3 regions of the Zhengella sp. genome follow, and region 3 is predicted to be linked to each of the others. Evidence: predicted binding sites of a transcription regulator. Region 3 holds the regulator's gene; each other region holds the start of a gene.
The links. The regulator LexA, encoded in region 3, represses DNA repair genes until DNA is damaged. The targets are predictions, from matches to a motif close to TGTTCNNNNTGTGTTCNG.
Positions count from the first base shown of each region.

Region 1 (4,929 bases), on a different contig from region 3:
GTGCTGGTCGCCATGCATGGCATGCTGGGCCTGTCGGCTCAGCCGTAATCCACCTTGGTGAGATAGAGCCCATGGGGCGGGGCCAGCGCGCCGCAGGCCTGATGATCGCGGGCTTCCAGAGCGCGGCGAAGGTCGTCCTTCGTCCAGCGGCCCTCGCCCACCAGCTTGAGCGACCCGACCATGGAACGGACCTGGTTGTGCAGGAAGGAGCGGGCCGAGCAGCGCACCTCGATCATGTCGCCGCCGCGCGTCACATCGATGCGCTCCATTGTCTTCACAGGGCTCCTGGCCTGGCACTGGGCGGCGCGGAATGTCGTGAAGTCATGGGTGCCGATCAGTATCTCGGCCGCGTCGGCCATCGCCGCTTCGTCGATCACCCCCTTCTTGACCCACCAGGCGCGGTCGCGCTCAAGCGCCAGCGGCGGGCGGCGATTGATGATGCGATAGAGGTAGTGGCGGCGCGTTGCGGAAAAACGGGCATGGAATCCCTCCTCCGCCCTTTCCACCGACAGCACCGAGACGGCTTCGCCGGCCTCGCGCAGCATGGCGTTGACTGCCTCGTGAAACTTGAAGGGCGCCCAGTCGCGCGCCAGATCGGCATGGCTGACCTGCCCGGTCGCATGCACGCCGGCATCGGTGCGCCCGGCCACCTGCAAGGTCACGGTCTCGCGCGCGAAGCGGGCGATCGCCGCCTCGATGGCGGCCTGCACGCTGTGGCCGTTCTTCTGGCGCTGCCAGCCCTTGTAGGGCGTGCCGTCATACTCGACCGTCATGCGATAGCGCGGCATGGCTTCAATCCAGCACGACGCCGGCGGAAACGGGATTGCCGCGCAGGAAGCCGGCCGCATCCAGCGTCTTGCCGCCCGCCTTTTGCAGCCGGGTAAGGCGGACCGCGCCGGTGCCGCAGGCAATCGTCAGCGCTTCGTCCAGCACGGATCCGGGCTTGCCGCTCCCTTCGGCAAGCGTGGAACCGAGCAGCTTGACCCGCTCAGGCTTGCCTGCGCCGAGCGTCATCTCGCACCAGGCGCCCGGAAAGGGGGCGAGACCGCGAATGCGATCATGGACCTCGCGCGCAGGGCGCGACCAGTCGATGCGGGTCTCCGCCTTGTCGATCTTGCGGGCATAGGTGACGCCGTCCTCCGGCTGCGGCGTCAGCGTCAGCTTTCCTGCCTCCAGCGCAGCCATGGCCTCCACCATCAGGGCGGCGCCGGTTTCCATCATCACGTCATGCAATTGACCGGCCGTCATGTCCGGGCCGATGGCAACGGGCGCGGCCTTGGCGACGGGGCCGGTATCCAGCCCCTCGTCCATCTTCATCACCATCATCGCCGTTTCCCTGTCGCCGGCCATGATGGCGCGCTGAATGGGCGCGGCACCGCGCCAGCGCGGCAGCGCCGAAGCGTGGCCGTTGAAGCAGCCGAGCCGCGTTCCCTCCAGGATGGGCCGGGGCAGCAGGAGGCCATAGGCGACAACGACCGCGGCATCGGCCTCCAGCGCACGAAAGGCGGCCTGTTCGGATTGACCTTTCAGGGAAACCGGCGTTCGCACGTCGATCCCCAGCGCTTCGGCGGCCTTGTGAACCGGAGACGGGGTGAGTTCGAGCCCGCGGCGGCCTGCCTTGCGCGGCGGCTGCGCGTAGACCGCCACGATGTCATGGCCGGCCGCGTGAAGTGCGCGCAGTGTCGGCACGGAGAAATCGGGCGTTCCCATGAAAATGATGCGCACGATCAGGCTCTCCCGGCGATTCGCAAGCGGCGCGGGCGCGTCAGCCCACCATGGTGCGGGTGCCGCCGCGATCCTTCGCCAGCTTCTTGAATTTCTTGATGACCATGTCGCGTTTCAGGCGCGAAATGTGATCGATGAACAGAACGCCGTTGAGGTGGTCGATCTCGTGTTGCAGGCAGGTGGCCATGAGACCGTCGGCCTCCATCGTGCGCTGCCTTCCGTCCAGATCGAGATAGTTGACCGTGACGCTGGCGGGCCGTTCCACCTCCGCATAATAGTCCGGGATGGAAAGGCAGCCCTCCTCATAGACCGAACGGTCATCGCTGGAGGCGACGATTTCCGGGTTGATGAAGATGTGCGGGGCCGGCGCCTCGCCCTCCTTGGCCAGATCAATGGTCAGCATCCGGATCGGCTCGGCCACCTGGATGGCGGCAAGGCCGATGCCCGGTGCATCATACATGGTGTCCAGCATGTCCCGCGCGAAAGCACGCAGGGCATCGTCCACGCGCTCGACAGGCCTGGAAACCTCGCGCAGGACAGGATCGGGCAAAAGGACAAGCGGCTTGATCGTCATGGCTTGCACATAAGCGCTCGCGCGCGAGGCGTCAACGCGCCAAACGGCATTTGTTCGCGTTTTGATCTCGCTTCAGGCGTGCAAACCTGCTAGCCTCGCCGGCATGGAATCGTTGATCATGCTGCTTTCGGAGCCCGCCGGCGCGTTTGGACGCACCGTCGTCATCTTCGGCCACGTCCTGCTGGCGGGAGCGGTGGCGCTGCTCGGCGCCGTCCTGCTCGCCTGGCGGCGCGGGGCGCGGCAGAGCGCGGAAGCCGCCGCGCGGGAGGCCGAGCAACAGCGCCTTCTGGCCGACCTGATGAAGGCGCAGGGCGAGATGCAGGGGCGCATGGCCACGCTGGCCGATGTGTTCGGCGCACGCCAGGCCGAACTCAACCAGTCGATCCGCGAACGTCTCGACGGCATGACCAGCCGGATCGGCCAGACCATGAGCGAACAGACGAAATCCACCCATGAGAACCTGGCGAAACTGCAAGAGCGGCTGGCTGTCATCGACACGGCGCAGAGCAATATCCAGTCGCTGGCGGGACAGGTGGTGGAGTTGCAGGCGATCCTTTCCAACAAGCAGACGCGCGGCGCCTTCGGGCAGGCCCGCATGGAAGCCATCATCGCCGATGCACTGCCGGCGGGCGCCTACGAATTCCAGGCCACGCTGGCGAACGGATCACGGCCGGATTGCCTGATCCTGATGCCGAACGGGGCGCCGCCGCTGGCCATCGATGCGAAGTTTCCGCTGGAAGGCTGGAACGCGGTGCGCGCGGCGGAGCATGCCGAAGCGGAAAAACAGGCACGGCAGCGTTTCCGCCGCGACATGGAGGTTCACATCGCAGCCGTTGCCGGGAAATATCTCGTTCCCGGCGAGACACAGGACACGGCCTTCCTTTTCGTGCCATCCGAATCGATCTTCGCCGACATCCACGAGCAATTCGAGACGCTGGTGCAGAAGGCCCACCGCGCCCGGGTGGTGATCGTGTCGCCATCGCTGCTCATGCTCTCGGTGCAGGTGGTGCAATCCGTGCTGAAGGATGCGCGCATGCGTGAGCAGGCGCATCTGATCCAGGGCGAGGTGGCGCATCTGATGAACGACCTGGGCCGGCTGAGTGACCGGGTCATGAAGCTGCAGACCCATTTCGGCCAGGCATCGCGCGACATCGAGCAGATCGTCACGTCCACACAGAAACTGTCGCAGCGCGGCGAGAAGATCGAGGCCCTGGAGTTCGGCCCGTCCGAGCCGGACCGGCGGCAGACGGACCACGGGCGGCTGGCCGGAAGCCGTCCCTCCTCTCCGCACGACGTGCCGCACGAGGACACGCCGAGGCGGCTGCGCCTGCACGTGGTGGACGAGGATTGACCCGGCGCGTCGTGTTGAGCCAAATCAAGAAAAAACCGGCAGGTGCGGTTATTGTGCCGGATAAAGGGCCGTGCAACGGTGTGCGGCATTCAGGAGGTAAGAAGATCCATGGTCGATGTCGCCTATTTCAAGAACAAGCTGCTTGCCCGCCAGGCTGAACTCCGCGAACGTCTTGAGGAAATCGAGCACGATCTGGACGAGCCGGCCAGCGCCGACACGGAAGAACGCGCGACGGAACGCGAAGGCGACGAAGTGCTTGAAAGCCTCGGCAACCAGGGCATGGAGGAACTGCGCCGGATCGAAGCCGCGCTCAATCGCGTCGACAACGGGACCTATGGCGACTGCGTGAAATGCGGCGAGGAAATCTCGCCGGACCGGCTCGAATTGCTGCCGGCCACGCCTTTCTGCCGCAATTGCGCCTGACCGGTCAGCGCCGGACGCGAATCCTGACCGGCTGCATCGCCAGCCGGTCATAGCTGCGCAGGGCGAGGGCCCGGCGCGCCAGTTCGCGCGCTTCTGCCACGAGACCGCTGTGCTTCAACAGCTTGGCCTGCTTGATCATCATGGTTGCAAGTTCATTCAGGCGGCTCGGTCTTTGCATCTTTCATCTCCCTGTGCCCCCGTCCTGTTACGGTGGGTCTTGAAGGGCGGTTTTCCAATTCACGTTCTGTTTACCGTGGTGCACCGGCGAACAGCCGCTTGCCCTGACGGCCCTTGCGCCTATAGTCCCGGTCCAGACGATCGCCAGCACGGGAGGAAAGCATGGGCGCGAACGGTCAACGGATCATCCTGACGGCTTATCCGAAAGGGATGCCCGGTCATGACGAACTGAAACTTCAAGCCCATGACTATCCATCTCCGGGCCAGGGCGAGGTTCTCGTCAAGGTCATCTATCTTTCGCTCGACCCCTACATGCGCGGGCGGATGAGCCCGGCAAAATCCTATGCCGTATCGACAGAGATCGGCGGCGTCGTGACGGCGGAGGCCGTCTGCTCTGTGCTGGAAAGCGGCGATGCCTCGCTTTCGGCCGGCGATATCGTGCTGGCGCGCACCGGCTGGCAGAGCCATGCGGTGATGCCGGCGGATGCCTGCCGCAAGCTCGATCCGTCGGCCGCGCCGATTTCCACCGCGCTCGGCTGCCTCGGCATGCCGGGCTTTACCGCCTATGCCGGGCTCATCGAGCATGGCAAGCCGAAGGCCGGCGAAACCGTTCTCGTCTCGGCGGCCAATGGCGCTGTCGGCCAGCTTGTCGGCCAGATCGCGAAGATCAAGGGCTGCC
Region 1 covers NZ_JAWKWO010000002.1:532,175-537,103, reverse strand. Annotated here, with positions in the region: gene R3D65_RS08685 (transporter) at 1-48, shown strand, start outside; gene truA (tRNA pseudouridine(38-40) synthase TruA) at 39-788, opposite strand; gene fmt (methionyl-tRNA formyltransferase) at 793-1,710, opposite strand; gene def (peptide deformylase) at 1,766-2,299, opposite strand; gene R3D65_RS08665 (DNA recombination protein RmuC) at 2,403-3,650, shown strand; gene R3D65_RS08660 (TraR/DksA family transcriptional regulator) at 3,759-4,073, shown strand; gene R3D65_RS08655 (hypothetical protein) at 4,078-4,251, opposite strand; gene R3D65_RS08650 (NADP-dependent oxidoreductase) at 4,413-4,929, shown strand, end outside.
Region 1: a site for LexA is predicted at 2,351-2,368, ahead of R3D65_RS08665 (DNA recombination protein RmuC). Genes of this name have one in related genera too.

Region 2 (4,929 bases), on a different contig from region 3:
GCCTTCGAGCGGGCCGAGCGCTTGGCGTGGTAAAGCGCCGTCTCCGCCTTGTGGAAAAGCGCATCGGCATCGTCATCGGCATTGTAGTAGAGCGCCCCGCCAATGGAGGCGCCCAGCCGTGCCGTGCGGTCGCCGAGGTCGTAAGGCGCTGAAATCACCTCCAGCAGCATCTCGGCATGATCGCGTGCCGCCTTTTCGGTGAAGACCGAGGGATAGAGGATGGCGAATTCGTCGCCGCCGATCCGCGCCACGAAGGCGCCTTCGTCCAGAGCGTTGCGAAGGCGCAGCGCCACCTGCAGCAGGATGTCGTCGCCGGCCATGCGGCCGAACAGGTCGTTGATGGGCTTGAAGCCGTCGAGGTCGATGATGCAGATGGTGAACGGAACCGGATCGTCCGCCGTATCGGCGATCTGGCGTGCAACCTTTTCCGAAAAGCGCTGGCGGTTGCCAAGCCCCGTCAGCGGATCCGTCAGGACGAGTTCTTTACTGGCCTGCGGTCGGAAGCCTGTTTTTCCGGACGTATGCATGACGCCCCTGTTTCGTCACCTCGATCCGGACGAGTCTCAAGGGGAAGTCTGAATATTTCGTGATATTCGAACTATAAGATCAGACCTGCCGTCCGTCTTCGCGACCACGGCCCCGCGGCATGGTGGCCGCGCGCGTTTGGAATTGGCAAACCCGCGCGCGGGCGATACATGGGCAGGACAGAATGCAGCGAAGCCGGCCTTGGCCGGATACCAGGGAGCAAGCGGGCATGGCACTCAACATCGCGGTCCAGATGGACCACGTCTCCTCGATCCAGATTGCCGGCGACACCACCTTCGCCCTGTGCCTGGAGGCGCAGGCGCGCGGGCATCGCCTTCATCACTACACGCCGGACAGCCTGTCCCAGGAAGAGGATCGCATCCATGCCTGGCTGGAACCGCTGGAAGTGCGGGATGTCAGGGACAACCACTTCACGCTGGGCGCGCCGGTGCGCACCGACCTTTCGGACATGGATGTGGTGCTGCTGCGCCAGGACCCGCCATTCGACATGAACTACATCACCACCACCCACATGCTCGAACGCATCCACCCCGGAACTTTGGTGGTCAATGATCCGGCATGGGTGCGCAATTCGCCGGAGAAGATTTTCGTCACGGAGTTCGCCGACCTGATGCCGGCCACGCTCATCACCCGCAATCGGGCCGACGTGGCCGCTTTCCGCGAGAAGCATGGCGATGTCATCATCAAGCCGCTTTATGGCAATGGTGGCGCCGGCATTTTCCACATGCGCGAGGATGACCGCAACCTGGCGTCGTTGCTGGAAATGTTCGAGCAGATTTTCCGCGAGCCCTACATCGTGCAGCAATACCTGCCTGCCGTGCGCAAGGGCGACAAGCGCATCATCCTCATCGATGGCGAACCGGTTGGCGCCATCAACCGGGTGCCGGCCGACCATGACAGCCGCTCCAACATGCATGTGGGCGGCCGGGCGGAACATTCCGACCTGACCGAACGGGAACGCGAGATCTGCGCACGCATCGGTCCCGCCCTGCGCGAGCGTGGCTTCATCCTCGTCGGCATTGACGTGATCGGCGACTGGCTCACCGAGATCAACGTGACCTCGCCGACCGGCGTGCGCGAAGTGAAGAAGTTCGGCGGCGCAGATATCGCCGCCCTTTTCTGGGATGCCGTTGAACGCCGCGCGGCGGGCTGACCGCCCGGCGCGGTACGCGCTGTTCCGTCTGCACAACCCGATGCAACCGCTTTCCACCGTCGCGGGTGCATTGTTCCTGAATTGTTCTTGATTTCTTCCGGCAGTTGTGGTTTCACTGTCCTGCGTGCTGACAATTCGTCCGCGGGCCGTTCTGGGGATGCGGCCTGCAAGGGGGATGACACATGGTGTCACGTGTCCGCACGGTTGCTTTCCAGGGGATCGAGGCTGTTCCTGTCGACGTCCAGGTCATGGTCGCGCCCGGCAAGATGAACATGCATATCGTCGGCCTGCCGGACAAGGCCGTGGCGGAAAGCCGTGAGCGGGTGCAGGCGGCACTGCATGCCTCCGGCCTTTCCATGCCCGTCAAGAAGGTGACGGTGAACCTGGCGCCGGCGGACCTGCCCAAGGAGGGCAGCCACTATGACTTGCCGATCGCGCTCGGCCTGATGGCTGCTTTGGGCGCGATTCCGCCCGATGCGCTGGCCTCCCATGTGGTTCTGGGCGAACTGGCGCTGGACGGAACGATTGCACCTGTGGCAGGCGCCTTGCCTGCGGCCATGGGGGCCAATGCCGAGGGCCTCGGCCTGATCTGTCCGCACGGCTCCGGCGCCGAGGCCGCCTGGGCCGGCGCCGGCATCGACATTCTCGCCCCGCGCAGCCTCATCGCCATAGCCAATCACTTCCGCGGCACGCAGGTTCTCACCCGGCCCGAGCCGATGATCCGGCAGGCGCCGGCCAACCTGCCCGATCTCGCTGACATAAAGGGCCAGGAAACGGCCAAGCGCGCGCTCGAACTGGCTGCCGCCGGCGGCCACAACCTGCTCATGGTCGGACCGCCAGGATCGGGCAAGTCGATGCTTGCCCAGCGCCTGCCATCCATTCTGCCGCGCCTGACGCCGCGCGAATTGCTGGATGTCTCGATGATCGCGTCGATCGCCGGCGAACTGGCCGGAGGCAAGCTGTCCGACCGCCGGCCTTTCCGTGCCCCGCATCATTCCGCGTCCATGGCGGCCATGGTGGGCGGCGGATTTCGCGCCCGTCCGGGCGAGGTCTCCATGGCGCATAACGGCGTACTCTTTCTCGACGAGTTTCCCGAATTCGCCCCCGCCGTGCTGGATTCGCTGCGGCAGCCGCTGGAAACCGGCGAATGCTTCATCGCGCGCGCCAATCACCGTGTCTCCTATCCGGCCCGCATCCAGCTGGTTGCGGCCATGAATCCCTGCCGCTGCGGCATGGCGGGGGAGCCGGGCCACCGGTGTGCCCGCGGTCCGCGCTGCCAGAGCGAATATCAGGCGCGCATTTCCGGCCCGCTGCTGGACCGCATCGACTTGCGCGTGGAAGTGCCCGCCGTTTCGGCGGCCGACCTGATCCGCCCCGGCACGGCCGAGACCTCGGCGGCGGTTGCGCGGCGCGTCGAGGCAGCCCGCGCCATGCAGGCGGCGCGTTACGCGGCGCTTGGCCTGCCGCCATCCACCGTCAACGCCCATTGCCCGACGGCGCTGGTCGAGCAGGTGGCAAGCCCGGATTCCGCCGGACTGCAACTGCTTCACGATGCCGCTGAGAAGGCCGGTTTCTCGGCCCGCGCCTATCATCGAATCCTGAAGGTTGCGCGCACACTCGCCGATCTCGATGGCGCCGACACGGTCGGACGCATCCACTTGGCCGAGTCCATTTCATACCGGATGGCGGGAGAGCGGATGGCCTCGGCCGCCTGAGCGCCGGCTTCGCGCCCTGCCTGCGGAAGGACCGCGGTCAGACATGCCGGCCACTGGCCCGGCACCCGTTGCATCACGCGCGCAAAGCGGGATCGCGCGCCCCCGGAAGCGGTACGCATCCGCTTGCCCGTCAGGGTGGCTGGCAAGGGAGGGCGATGGTCGGCAGGGAAACATCAAGCTCAAAAACATGAAAAACCCCGGCGCCAGGCGCCGGGGTTCTGTTGTCTGACCCTGACCGGCAGCACCTGCCGGTTGGCCGGTTGGCCGATACGACCGGACTCAGGCCACCGCGCCGGAAATCCAGGACGACAGGGCCGTCTTCGGCGCAGCGCCCACCTTCATGTCGGCCACTTCGCCGCCCTTGAAGATCATCAGCGTCGGGATCGAGCGAACGCCATACTGCGCCGCCAGTTCCGGATTTTCGTCGATATTGATCTTCGCGATCTTGATCTTGCCGGCCATTTCACCGGCGATCTCGTCGAGCGCCGGTGCGATCATCTTGCACGGACCGCACCATTCGGCCCAGAAATCCACCACCACCGGCTCGGCGGCGCCAAGCACGTCGGACTGGAAATTGGATTTGTCGATCTTGACGGTCGCCATTGTCATTTCTCCTTGCGAGATTCGTGTTGGCGCCAATGTGGTCCTTCGCGTGTCGCTGTTCAAGTCACAACTTTGTCACGCCCGACGCAGCCGCAATCGGGTCAAGGCCTCTTCCATTGCCGCGTCAGGAAGCATGATCAGACGTGCGGCTTCGGTGAACAGCAGCGCGCAAGCGACGGGCCTGTCTGGCCAGAGCTGTTCGAGCAGCGCCTTGTAGAGCGCCATCTGTACGACATAGGCGGACGGAACCTGCGCCAGCGATGCCGGCGGCGGCCGGTTGGTCTTGTAGTCCAGCGCCAGCACGCCCTTGCCGGTCACGCACAGCCGGTCGATGACACCGGAGACAGGGTGGCGCCGCCCGGCGATGTCGACATGCCCGGAAACCGGCACTTCGGCCCGCGATCCTGGCCCGAAAGCTTCCCCGAAGCCCGGATCGGCAAGAATCGCGAGCACGGTCTCCAGCGCGCGTTCCGCCTCGCCATCCGGCCAGTCGGTTGCGGCGCGGGCGAGCCATGCGCGCGCCGTTGCCTCCCGGCGGCCGGGCTCCACATCCGGCAGCATCTGGAACAGGGTATGCAAGGCAATGCCCCGGCGAATCGCCAGGGGCGCCATGTCGGGCGTGTCGAGAACGGGCGAGCCGGCGGGTGGGGCATCGCCGGCCACCGGGTCGATCAGCAGCGCCGCCCCGGACGGAGACAGCGGCCTCGGCAGGGGCTCGGCGGGTACGGGCCGGGCCGTCGGGTCGAACGGCAAGGGTCTGGCCTGCGCTTGCGCGGCAGCGGCCGGTGGCGCGCAAGGCGGCAAGCCCGGCCCTTCGGTCTCCCGGTAAACGAGCACGGACTCACCGGTCACCGGATGCACCTCCTCGCGCGTGAAGGAGGAGGTGCTCAGGCCGTCTCTGGCAAGCCGTTG
Region 2 covers NZ_JAWKWO010000002.1:352,278-357,206, forward strand. Annotated here, with positions in the region: partial or broken gene R3D65_RS07765 (putative bifunctional diguanylate cyclase/phosphodiesterase) at 1-527, opposite strand, end outside; gene gshB (glutathione synthase) at 755-1,699, shown strand; gene R3D65_RS07775 (YifB family Mg chelatase-like AAA ATPase) at 1,882-3,414, shown strand; gene trxA (thioredoxin) at 3,694-4,017, opposite strand; gene addA (double-strand break repair helicase AddA) at 4,093-4,929, opposite strand, start outside.
Region 2: a site for LexA is predicted at 1,782-1,799, ahead of R3D65_RS07775 (YifB family Mg chelatase-like AAA ATPase). Genes of this name have one in related genera too.

Region 3 (4,929 bases):
GCAAAAGGGAAGGGCATGGCCGGTGGGTGGGCCGGCTCCGTGCTGCGCCCCGTTGCGGCGCTGCTCTTCACCTCCATCATTGCCGGTGCCGCGACCGGCATATATGGCGCGTTCCACTTCCAGCGCTATGCCCCGCTCGGGCCCGTGGCAAACCTCGCCGCAATGCCGATCGTGTCGCTGGTCGTCATGCCCGCGGCCCTTGTCGCGCATCTGATGATCCTGTTCGACCTTGATGCACCCTTCTTCTGGCTCATGGGGCAGGGCATCGGACTGGTGCTGCGGATCGCCCACGAAACCGCGAGCCGGTCCGGCCATGACCAGACCGGGCTCGTGCCGCTGCCGGCGATGATGCTGGCCACGATCGCGCTCATTGCGGCAACGGTCCTGACGACCCGCCTGCGCCTGCTCGCCTTGCCGTTCATACTGGCCGCCGGCCTGGCCTGGCGCGGTGCCGACATTCCCGATGGCTGGATATCCGATGACGGAAAGACGCTGGCCATCCGCATCGCTGAGGGCAGCCTTGCCTTCAATCGCACCCGGATTTCCAGCTTCACACGCCAGAACTGGACACGGGCAGCGGGAACCGGCGAGGTCAGACGCGCCGCCGCATTGAAACGCGGCAGCCTGGCGGCCTTGCTGGCCCGGGAAGCGACAGGCAAGGCGGCAAGACCCCTGGCCGGGGGATTTGCCTGCGACGATCAACTCTGCCTGGCAAAGGCCCCGCGCGGCTGGATCGTCCAGACGGACGATCCGGAAACAGTCCGTGCCGCATGCCGGACCGCCATCCTCATTCTCTACAGCAAGCCTTCCGAAGCGCCCCGCTGCGGTGGACGGCACATGGCCGTCATCGTCACAGCCCGGCAATTGGCGCTCGAAGGATCGGCTGCCTTTCGCCTGAACCCGCACGGCAAGGGCGTTTCGATCCGCCATGCCATCAACCGGCCATACCGCCCGTGGCACAGGCATCGGAAATGGTCGCGCGCCGCCCGCGGCCTGGAAGAGTGGAAGCCGGAGGCCAGGGATTGACACTTGGCCGTGCCGCCAGCGTCCCACCTGCAGGCATCCAGTTTGGAAACGTTACAAACTGGGCAAAGGCTGCTTGCGGCCGCCGGGCACATCTGGCTTCCTGCGGACGATCTTGAACAATGAGAGAAAACGAGATGCCAATTCTGTCGGCGGCTCTTGAGTCCGGACTTGTCCTTTTTCGCGAGGGCCTTGAGGCCCTTCTGGTCATATCGGCTCTTGCCGCGTTCCTCCATCGCGCCGGCATGGGCGAGCGCACGCGTTACCTCTATATCGGCGTGGCCATGGCGGTTCTTGCTAGCGTGGCCGCCGCGCTTGCCTTCGAGGTGTTCCTCGGTGGCGCCCATGACGACCGACTTGAAGCAGTTGTCATGATGGTTGCGGCCGGCCTGATGTTCTACATGTCCGGTTGGCTCTTTCTGAAGCAGGATCCGAAGGCATGGCAGGCGACCTTGCGTGCCGTGGCAGACCGCGCAGTCAGCGCGGGAACGACATTGTCGCTCGCCCTGATTGCCTTTCTCGCAGTCTTTCGCGAAGGCGCTGAAACAATCCTGTTTCTCCATGCGAGCGCTGCGGCGAGTGGTGGATGGCATGTCGGCTTCTGGATCGGCATTGCTGCCGCCACCGGCGTGCTGGCCGTTGTCTGGTTTGCGGTCAATGCTTTCGCCGCGCGGTTGCCCCTGCGTTTCATCTTTCTGGCAACCTCGGCCTTCCTCTTTGTCATGGGCCTGAAATTCGTTGGCGGTTCGGTTCAGGAACTGCAGGAACTGCAACTGTTGGCCTACGATCCGATGGACTTGCCGTCATCGCTCGTCGATGCCGGGTTGAACCCGACCTGGGAAGCCATCGTCCCGCAAGCCGCGATCGTCATCCTCGCGGTGATCGGCGCCGCCCTGGCATCGACGCGCCGGCGCAAGCAGCCTGCCGGTATTGCCGCTGAGTGAATGGCGGCGCCGGCCTCCACGAAGGCCGGGGATACGGAGTGAACGAAAAAAAAGGCGCCGAGCCAGTCCGGCGCCCCCTTTTCATGATCGATCGATCCAAATCCTGTTTCAGGCTTCAATACCGCCGGATCAGCCCGACCAGACGCCCTTGCACCTTCACGCGGTGGGGCGGGAAAATGCGCGTCTCGAAGGCCGGATTGGCCGCTTCCAGCGCAATGGAAGCCCCCTTGCGCCGGAAGCGCTTCAACGTCGCTTCCTCGTCATCGACCAGCGCGACGACGATGTCGCCGGGATTGGCCGTCTGGCCGTCGCGGATGATCACGGTGTCGCCGTCGAAAATACCGGCCTCGATCATCGAATCCCCGCGAACCTCCAGCGCGTAATGCTCGCCACCGCCCAGCATGTCCGGCGGCACGGCGATCGTGTGGGTCTGATGCTGGATGGCATCGATCGGCACGCCGGCGGCGATTCGCCCCATGACCGGAATGGCAATGGACTGTCCGGATTCCTTCTCGGCCGGCGGCGCCTTCGTGCCGCCTGGCTGCCCGCGTCCGCCCTCGATCACGCTGGGTGAAAACTTGCGCGCCTGAGGTGCGCCCGCAACCCCCTCGGGCATGCGGATCACCTCCAGCGCCCGTGCCCGGTTTGGCAGGCGGCGAATGAACCCGCGTTCCTCAAGTGCCGTGATCAGCCTGTGAATGCCGGACTTGGACGCCAGTTCCAGCGCATCCTTCATCTCGTCGAAGGAAGGCGGTATCCCGGTTTCTTTCAGCCGCTCATGAATGAAAAGCAGAAGTTCATGCTGTTTGCGGGTGAGCACGGGCCACCTCCTGACGAGTCGCAATACAAAACCGGAACAAACATATCTGTTCCCGTCCTGTTCCGCAAGTGGCATCGCAATGGTGCCGCACGCACGGCACGCCTGCGGGTCGGTCAGTCGCCGAGGCTGCGCAGGATCAGGCAGGGCACGTTGTCGCCTTCGTTGACGGCCGGTGCGTGCGCGGGCCGGATCACCAGGCAATTGGCCTCGGCCAGCGTGGACAGCATGGACGAATCCTGGCGCTTGAAAGGCGTCACCTGCAGGCCGCCCGTGCCATCGCTTGTGCAAACCGCACGCACGTGGTCCTGGCGGTCGCCATTTGCATTCATCGGCGTGGTCAGCCGGGCCGTGCGGATGTCATGCACATGGCGTGCCCCGCAAAGCGCCTTGATGAGCGGCTTCAGGAACAGATGGGCACAGACGAGGCTCGATACGGGATTGCCCGGCAGGCCCAGCACACGCGTTTCGCCAAAGCGCCCGACCATGAGCGGCTTGCCCGGCCGCATCGCGATCTTCCAGAAGTCGAGTTCCATCCCGGCATCGGCAAGGACCGACTGGACGAGATCATGATCGCCGACGGACGCGCCGCCCAGCGTGACGATGATATCGGCGCCTGCATCCCGAGCCCGCCCGACAGCGGCGCCGATGATGCCGTGATCGTCGCGGGCAATGCCCAGATCGATGACGGTGGCGCCGCATTCGGTCGCCAGTGCCGCAACGCCGAACGAATTGGAGGCGATGATCTGGTCCGGGCCGGGCAGGGCGCCAGGCGGAACCAGTTCGTCGCCGGTGGCGAGAATGGCGACGAGTGGCTTGCGTGCCACCGTGAGGCGGTCGTGATTGGCGGCGGCGGCGAGCGACAGCGCCGCGGCATCGAGTTGCCGGCCGGCCTTCAGGATGGTGCTGCCCTGGCGAAAGTCCAGCCCTTCGACGCGGATATTGCGGCCTTTCGGCTCGCCTTCGTTCACCTGGACGCGACCGTCGCCGAGCACGCCGACATTTTCCTGGATGATCACGGTATCGGCGCCGGAGGGGACGGGCGCGCCGGTGAAGATGCGCACGCATTCTCCGCCCTCCACCTTGCCCGAAAAGCGGTGGCCCGCTGCCGATTCGCCGATCACCGTCAGCGCGGCAGGCACGTTGGCGATGTCATCGGCCCGCACGGCATAGCCATCCATGGCGGCGGCCGGGAAGGGAGGTTGCGTGCGCCGGGCCGCCAGGTCGCTGGCCAGGAAGCGGCCTGCCGCATCCGCGATGTGAACCTCTTGCGCGCCCAGCAGGCCCGCATCGTCCAGCAGTCTGGAGAGCGCCTCGTCAACGGGAAGCAATGCCATTTCTTCAGTCCTCTGCGCGCCAGTGGCCGGATTTCCCGCCTTCCTTTTCGACAAGGCGGATATCGGTCAGCACCATGCCCCGGTCCACGGCCTTGGCCATGTCATAGATCGTGAGGCAGGTGACGGACACGGCCGACAGCGCTTCCATCTCCACACCGGTCTGGCCGTTCACCCGTGCCAGTGCGCGCACACGCAGGCCGGGCAGGGTTTCGTCGGGCGTGATGTCCACGGTCACCTTGGTGAGCAGCAGCGGGTGACAGAGCGGAACCAGCTCATGGGTCTTCTTGGCGGCCATGATGCCCGCAATCCGCGCCGTGGCGATGACATCGCCCTTCTTGGCATTGCCCGCAAGGATCATCGCCAGCGTTTCGGCCCGCATGCGCACCGCGCCCTCGGCAATGGCCGTGCGGCTCGTGGCGGCCTTGTCGCCGACATCCACCATGTGGGCCTCGCCGTTTTCCGCGATATGGGTCAGATGCTCAGCCATGGTCAGCCTGCCGCAAGCCGCGCGCCATCGCCTTCGAGCAGGGTCCGTGTGGCGGCTGTCACGTCATCCTGGCGCATCAGGCTTTCCCCGACCAGGAAGGAAGTCACGCCGTGGCCTGCAAGCCGTTGGCAATCGGCATGGGTGAAAATGCCGCTCTCGCCAACCAGAAGGCGGTCGCCAGGTGCCATGGCGGCAAGGCGTTCGGTCGTTTCCAGGCTGACGTCGAACGTGCGCAGGTTGCGGTTGTTGACGCCCAGCAGGCGTGAGGACAGCATGAGAGCCCGTTCCATCTCGGCCTCGTCATGCACCTCGATGAGCGCG
Region 3 covers NZ_JAWKWO010000001.1:112,619-117,547, reverse strand. Annotated here, with positions in the region: gene R3D65_RS00470 (ComEC/Rec2 family competence protein) at 1-1,026, shown strand, start outside; gene R3D65_RS00465 (FTR1 family protein) at 1,161-1,967, shown strand; gene lexA (transcriptional repressor LexA) at 2,083-2,787, opposite strand; gene glp (gephyrin-like molybdotransferase Glp) at 2,901-4,121, opposite strand; gene moaC (cyclic pyranopterin monophosphate synthase MoaC) at 4,126-4,608, opposite strand; gene trpC (indole-3-glycerol phosphate synthase TrpC) at 4,611-4,929, opposite strand, start outside.